One region of the Periweissella cryptocerci genome, then DNA from elsewhere that is predicted to be linked to it. Evidence: riboswitches for the same ligand, from Rfam matches in the RefSeq annotation. Region 1 holds a riboswitch; the other holds the start of a gene.
The links. A riboswitch is a leader RNA that binds a small molecule or an ion and turns the genes downstream of it on or off. The one in region 1 is predicted to bind thiamine pyrophosphate.

Region 1 (3,432 bases):
AGCACAACTAATTCGCCGTTATGGCAAAAATGAAAAAGTCATTATTAATGAAGTCGCCATGCCGATTGTTGGCGACAATGACGTTCTAGTTGCCATCAAAGCCGCCAGTGTTAATCCTGTCGATTTTAAAACACGCAACGGTATGACCAAAGGTATCATGAAAATCGCCTTCCCAATGACGATGGGGAATGATTTTGCTGGGGAAGTAACCGCAGTTGGGGCACAAGTTACGCAGTTTAAACTTGGTGATCGGGTTTATGGGCGACCACGGACGACGCGCACTGGAACATATGCAGAATACATCGCGGTTAATGAGGCGGAACTTGCATTGATGCCCACTAACTTGAGTTTTGAAGAAGCCGCCTCGATTCCATTAGTTGGTTTGACTTCATATCAAGCGCTGACCGAACAACTAAACATTCAAGCGGGTGATAAATTATTTATTCCCAGTGGTGCCGGTGGTGTTGGTACAATCGCCATTCAAATCGCCCATCTGTTGGGTGCCCGCGTCGCAACAACTGCCAGCGAAAAATCAATGGCGACGCTAGCTCCATTTAATCCAGAAGTGGTGATTGACTACCGGAAACAAGATTTTAGTGAAGTGCTGCACGATTATGATGCCATCTATGATACTCGGGGTGGTGATGACTTAGTCAAAAGTGTCAAAATTTTAGCGCCACATAAAGCTGTCGCAACGGTGGCGGGAATGCCTGATCGCAAATGGGCGCAAGCTGCCAAGCTCCCACTCAGCAAGCAGCTAATGATTGGGGCAATGAGTCGGAAAGCCACGCAAGCTGCTAAAAAAGCCCAAGCGGAGTATAAATTTTTCTTCATGCGCCCAAGTGGTGAGCAACTAGCTCAATTAACCACGTGGCTTGAAGCCGGCAAGATTGTGCCAGTAATCGACCGCGTTTTTGATTTCGCCGATGCCCAAGCCGCACTAGATTACGTCGAAGCAGGGCATGCACATGGTAAAGTGATTATTAAAATTAATTAGCAATACGAGGCCGTGGAGATAACGTAATCGACCCTTGTGCAAAGATAGTCCTGATTTTACCTTAGCTTTTTGTGAGGTAGAAATCAGGGCTATTAACGTGAGTTCACACGAATAAAAAGCAAACATGTTCAGTGTGACATTGGTAACGGCACGCAAATAGGTCTACAATGAACTTATAGTAAGCAATTTTAGTGAAGCATTACAGCTATTTCGGGGGAAATACTAATGAACTTAACTGAAGCGAATATTTCAATGCAAACGCTTTTTGAGCAACTGGAAAAGCGCCGTTTAAATCCCAAATATTATCAAGGCATCGCATTTCACGATAACAGTGCCATTGCAATTACACTTGCAGAATACTTTACGCCAAAATATTTGTACGTTGCCAAGCATATGAATAATTTTTCAAAATTACAACGTGGTTTCTCAACGGTAAACACAATGCTTGTTGTTCTGATTGGGTTGGGGGCGATTCATCAAGTGTTGCCAGCAATAATAGTTGGCATTGTGCTATTGGGGAGTGAATATATCTATCGTATGGGACTACTGGTAACCCGTAATTCCAAGACGCCACTGAGTTACCACGAATTCAATTTATTGTTACAACATTATGATGAGTATCAGCAATTATCAGACGAAGCGATGGTTTCAACTTTAGCTAACGAACTACTGGAAGCAAACAAGCAACAGCGGAGCTTCCAAAAAACGGAAATTATCCGAAATAATATGGCGCGCCATACTAAAAGCATGGTTTCGCGCTACGACAAAATTTAAAGATTACGAATATTTGTTGATAAGAAAGATTAATGTCGCTGAGACTATGCGGTGGTATTTTTGCTAGATTCACATTTTTGTCTGTTAATTGTATGTTATGATACACTCGTAACATATATCTGGGGTGCCACTCGGCTGAGATAATACCCATTGAACCTGGTGGCTAAAACCGGCGTAGGAAGATATTAGCGAATTTATGTTAATTTGAACTTGGTTCAATGAGAGTTTTGAGTTTGGTGGTCGCTTTTTATTGTTACAAAATAAATGAAGCGGGGATTATCATATGAATTCAAGTATTGCGATCCAAATTTTGCCAATTGTGGAAGATAAGAACGAAGTGATTCGGATTGTCGATGAAGTGATTGCTTATATTGATGGCACGGGAGTAAATTACCAAGTGGGGGCATTTGAAACGACGCTCGAAGGTGATTACGATCAACTGATGGATATTTTGAAAAACATTCCACTAGTTGGTACCAAGGCCGGCGCTGACTCAGTTATGACTTATGTAAAAATTAATTATCAAGCAGCCGGTGATGTCTTAACAATCGCCAAAAAGACCGACAAATATCGTTAATGCGAGACAACCCGCGACCTTAATTGGTTGCGGTTTTTTTAGGAGTAAATACTGGAATGTTAGAGGCTCAATTACGTCTGACTTGGAATTTATAAAATGTGACGAGATGTATGATGCCACTGCGTGCCTGAAAATCACATTGTGCACCGAAATGGAAGCACATGCCCAAGCTGCTTGCTTATGCCTGCGAACCGGTAACGCAAAACATCCCAGCATTTTGTTGCACAAAATACTGAATCTAATCCTAACGCGATTAGATTAGCCTTGCAGGCTGGATGTCTGTCTTGGGCAATTCGGGATAGCTGGCAGTCTAATGGCTAAAGCCAAAAGACTGCTCACATTTGTAGCTACGCTGGACAAATAAGGTCCGGTCGGCTCTACCCTCAGCGACAAACTCGACACGTGGTGTCACGTCCCATTTCGGTGTAAAGTCTGCCGGCCACAAAGTGATTTTCAGTCACTCCGCTAGATAAACGTGGAATTATTGATTGCCACTAAACTGGTAGCGCCAAGGATTACAGCATATTACTAGTCAGACTGCCTGCTCAAACTAACGAAGAGACTGGTTCCAGACACGTAGTGGGAATCAATCTGAGACACACATCCAAATTCCGCGCTAGAAAAATTTTAACCAAAATATGACGCAGTTCAATTCCATGGTGTCGTTGGGATTGAACTTTTTTGATTATCTTCAAGTTTTTCTAATTGTGTGGTTGTTTTTATAAATCCGAAAATTGAAAAATATAAGGTAAACCGGTGAAATTGTCAAAGCCGTAAAAACAACTATTTTTCTTGAATAGGCGTTTTTGTTCTTAAGAAGAAAATAGACCGTTCAGCGGTTGCGACTTTATAGCGTTAAGAAAGAATAATGCGGTTTAAGAAAATGTGAATCTAACGCCAATAAAAGGGTTAATATGTCCTTAAAAATGGGATTGAGAATTAATGTTTTCCAGCTAAGGCCATTGTTGGATAGAGGAGGGGCAAATGATTGAAATACAAAGTGTATCAAAAATTTTTGGCGATAAAAAAATTTTGAATAACTTTTCAATGAATATTGGTGCAAATGAAATAGTTGGAATTGTGG
Region 2 (3,432 bases), 860 kb from region 1:
AAAGGTTGATTTACCAACCCCATTTGGGCCGGTAATTAAGGTCATTTTCTTGGCAGGAATTTCTAAATCGACGTCTGAAAAAAGAACTTGGTCATTCGTGCCAAAGCTAACTTGATCGAGGTGCATAACTATTTCACCCATGGGTAATGCAAAATCATGGGTCGTTGGCTGGTATTGCGCGAAGAGGGCGCTAGCATCGTTTAATTGTTGAATATTAGTACTATTAATCTGATAGACTGTGGTAACTAAATCGGCATACCCCTCCAAATCATGATCGGCAACTAAAATTGTCCGACCAGCTAATTGCAAGGCCTTGAGCTTGGCTAATAAAGCTAACCGCGCTTCAGGGTCAACACTTGCAAATGGTTCATCAAGTAAAATGATGTCACTTTGCATGACGAAAACGATAGCTAAGGCAACTTTTTGCGCCTCACCACCCGAAAGCGTCGCTAATTGGCGATCTTGTAAATCAGTAATGCCGACAAATTCCAAAGCTGCCAGTGCCCGGGCCTTAATTTCACTAGGTTCAACTTGCAAATTCTCAAGGGTAAACACTAATTCATTGAACGGGGTTTTCATTGCAAATTGCTCACTAGGATTTTGAAATAACAAACCTATTTTTTGAACACGGTCTACAGTTGCATATTCATCAAGTGGGTGTTCGTCGACAAGTATCTTGCCGCTGACGTTACCGCCATATTCGGGATATAAGCCAGCCAGCGTTTTGAGGAGTGTTGACTTACCTGAGCCAGATGGTCCGCTGAGTAGATTGAAAGACCCAGGAGCTAACGTGAGATTGACATCGGCTAGAGTTGGCGTCGTCGCAGGGACAACACCATCAACTGGATTTTCAACATACGTGAATGTTAAATTTTGTGTGGTCAAGGTGGCCATTGTAATCCCTCCAAAAATGTCGTGGCTTCAGAACTGCTGAGATTTGAATCTGTAAACAACAGCTTCGTGCCCAAGTTCCAAATAACATGTTATGTACATACAGCTGACCGTAGCCAACTGCAATATTTATGCCTTGTAAGTGTTGATTAACGAGCAAGAACACCAGATTTTTCGATAAGTTTAGTAATCGCATTGACGAGAACACCACCGAAGAAACCAATTGAGATAAAGCGAATAATGAATAATGCCGCTAACATACCGAAACTGTATGAGGCGTAACCATTCGCGAATAAATCCCAACCAAAGGTAACAATGGTTGATGTGAGCGCTGAGAGAAATAAACTGAAGGCGTTCCATTTTTTATAACCGGTGAAAGCAAAACCAAGTTCGGCACCGATACCTTGAATAAAACCAGAAAGTAAGTTGGAAACTCCCCATTGAGAACCAATCATCATTTCCGCTGCGGCTGCAAGAAATTCACCAAGCAATGATGCACCAGCTTTACGAAGCAGGAAACCAGCCATTGGACCGGCCATAACCCACGCACCAATCGTGATGTCATTTGCGAATGGCTTCAGTGGTGTGGCAGCGACAACGTTGTACACGAAGGCCCAAGCCCAGAAAATGAAACCAAAGAAAATACCGATGAGGGCCAAAAGAATCACGTCGCGTAGACGCCAGTGTGTTACTTTATTTGAAGCTGTATTTGTTGATTGCATGTGCATCAACCTCCCGAATTTATTTGAAAGCCGCGACAATCGGGTAATTGTTCAACGATTAAGATAATTTCAACGTGTACATGAAATTAAACATGCTTACCATTTGTAATAAAAAAGCCACTCTCCATTAATGAAATGAAGAGTGGCTAAAAAATTGCTAGAATATGAATAAGCAAAATAGTCGTATCTTCCTCCACTAGTACTAACTAGATCAGGTTCAATGGGTATCATCTCAGCTGTAACAGCACCCCAGATAGCTTGGCTTTCAATTGTGTGTGGCTTTTAAGACCACGACGTTAGTATAAACGAAATTGTTTCGGATGTATATAGGTGGATTATTTTGCTGGTTTTAAATTACATTGTATGATTGAAAATGCCACTCCGTGCCTGGAAATTGCTTGGCGCACCGCGCTGGAAGCACATGTTCAAGCCAAAGTACGGTCTTGAACAACTCGGATAAGCTGGGAGTCTAAGGAATAAATTCCTAAGACTCCTCATCTTATCCTCAGCGGAAATATGTGCTGCACACATATTTCCCCAGTCGTGGTGTAAAGGCTACGCCCGCCAAGCAATTTCCAGGCACTCCGTTAGTATGCAGAGCTGAACCATAAACCCGTAAAACCACTAGCGAAATAAATATTACTAACCTTTTACTTGAATTTTAACTAATAAAATCTGACGCAACTCCACTTTGTAATTATGCATGTGACCTGGCTACACAAAATATAAAAGCTGATTTTAATCTAATTAGGATAAATTACTAATTAACGGAGGGGGATTTTTGGTTTGGCGTTTACCTCGTACCGTGGTAGCAATAATTTTAACGGAGTTTAAATTATTGGATTTGTGGAGATAGTGTGCTAGCTCCACAAACTGAGTGAGACTCGCAGAGGCTCGTGAAGCTTGTCTTTCTACCATGGTGGCCAAACCAAAAATTTCGCGGAGTGGCATTTATCAGCAACGTTATCTAGCAAAGTCTGTAATATAATCAGATTACTAGTAAAATGTAAGCAGATTTGACGAAATATGTTAAAATATAGAAATAAGTAAATGACGGGGTAAAAGTGAATGCAAACATGGGATAAGCACCTAGTATTACCAGCTAATCAGCCGGCAATTTCAATTAAAGAACAACTCACTGCTTGGAAAATTCCAAAGCGGATTCGGGGTGCTATTCGGATGCGCGAGGGCTTAGAACTTAATGGGAAATACCAACCAACTAATACGATTTTGAAACCAGGGGATGAACTGGATTTGCATTTTATTGATTCAGACTTTATGACTCCAGAATCTAATTATGTTAGCGATGATTCAGTGAAACTAGATGTCATTTTTGAAAATGACGATTTGATGGTGGTTAACAAGCCACGGGGCTATAAGTCACACCCTAATTCACCGGGTGAAGATCAAACGATGATGAACTTTGCGGCGGCTTATTTGGCGGATCAACCGGGTAAAGCCCCATACATGGTTCACCGGCTCGACAAAGAAACTTCGGGGGCACTAATCATTGCTAAGAACCCGATTGTTGTCCCAATTCTTGATCAGATGATTGGCGACAAAATTATTGGTCGCACGTATTTGGCATGGGTTTGTGGTAATTTGGCGGAGAGCCATGGCGTTATTGATGCGGCGATTGGTGAAGACCCAGTTGATGACCGCAAACGTCTAATTGATGGGGCCAACGCCTTACCAGCAGTAACTAAGTGGGCGAAAGTTCACATGGTTTATCAAAACACGTTACTCCGTTTACAATTGGAAACTGGGCGAACGCATCAATTGCGGGTGCATTTGGCATCAATTGGCCATCCGATTGTCG

Region 2: another riboswitch for thiamine pyrophosphate. It lies ahead of EQG49_RS08035 (ECF transporter S component); the one in region 1 lies ahead of EQG49_RS11980 (thiamine-binding protein).

What each region holds. Positions count from the first base shown of each region.
Region 1 covers NZ_CP037940.1:2,682,443-2,685,874, forward strand. The annotation lists gene EQG49_RS11970 (NADP-dependent oxidoreductase) at 1-997, shown strand, start outside; gene EQG49_RS11975 (hypothetical protein) at 1,223-1,771, shown strand; TPP riboswitch at 1,882-1,969, shown strand; gene EQG49_RS11980 (thiamine-binding protein) at 2,055-2,348, shown strand; gene EQG49_RS11985 (ATP-binding cassette domain-containing protein) at 3,333-3,432, shown strand, end outside.
Region 2 covers NZ_CP037940.1:1,819,705-1,823,136, forward strand. The annotation lists gene EQG49_RS08030 (ABC transporter ATP-binding protein) at 1-894, opposite strand, end outside; gene EQG49_RS08035 (ECF transporter S component) at 1,041-1,613, opposite strand; TPP riboswitch at 1,785-1,875, opposite strand; gene EQG49_RS08040 (RluA family pseudouridine synthase) at 2,682-3,432, shown strand, end outside.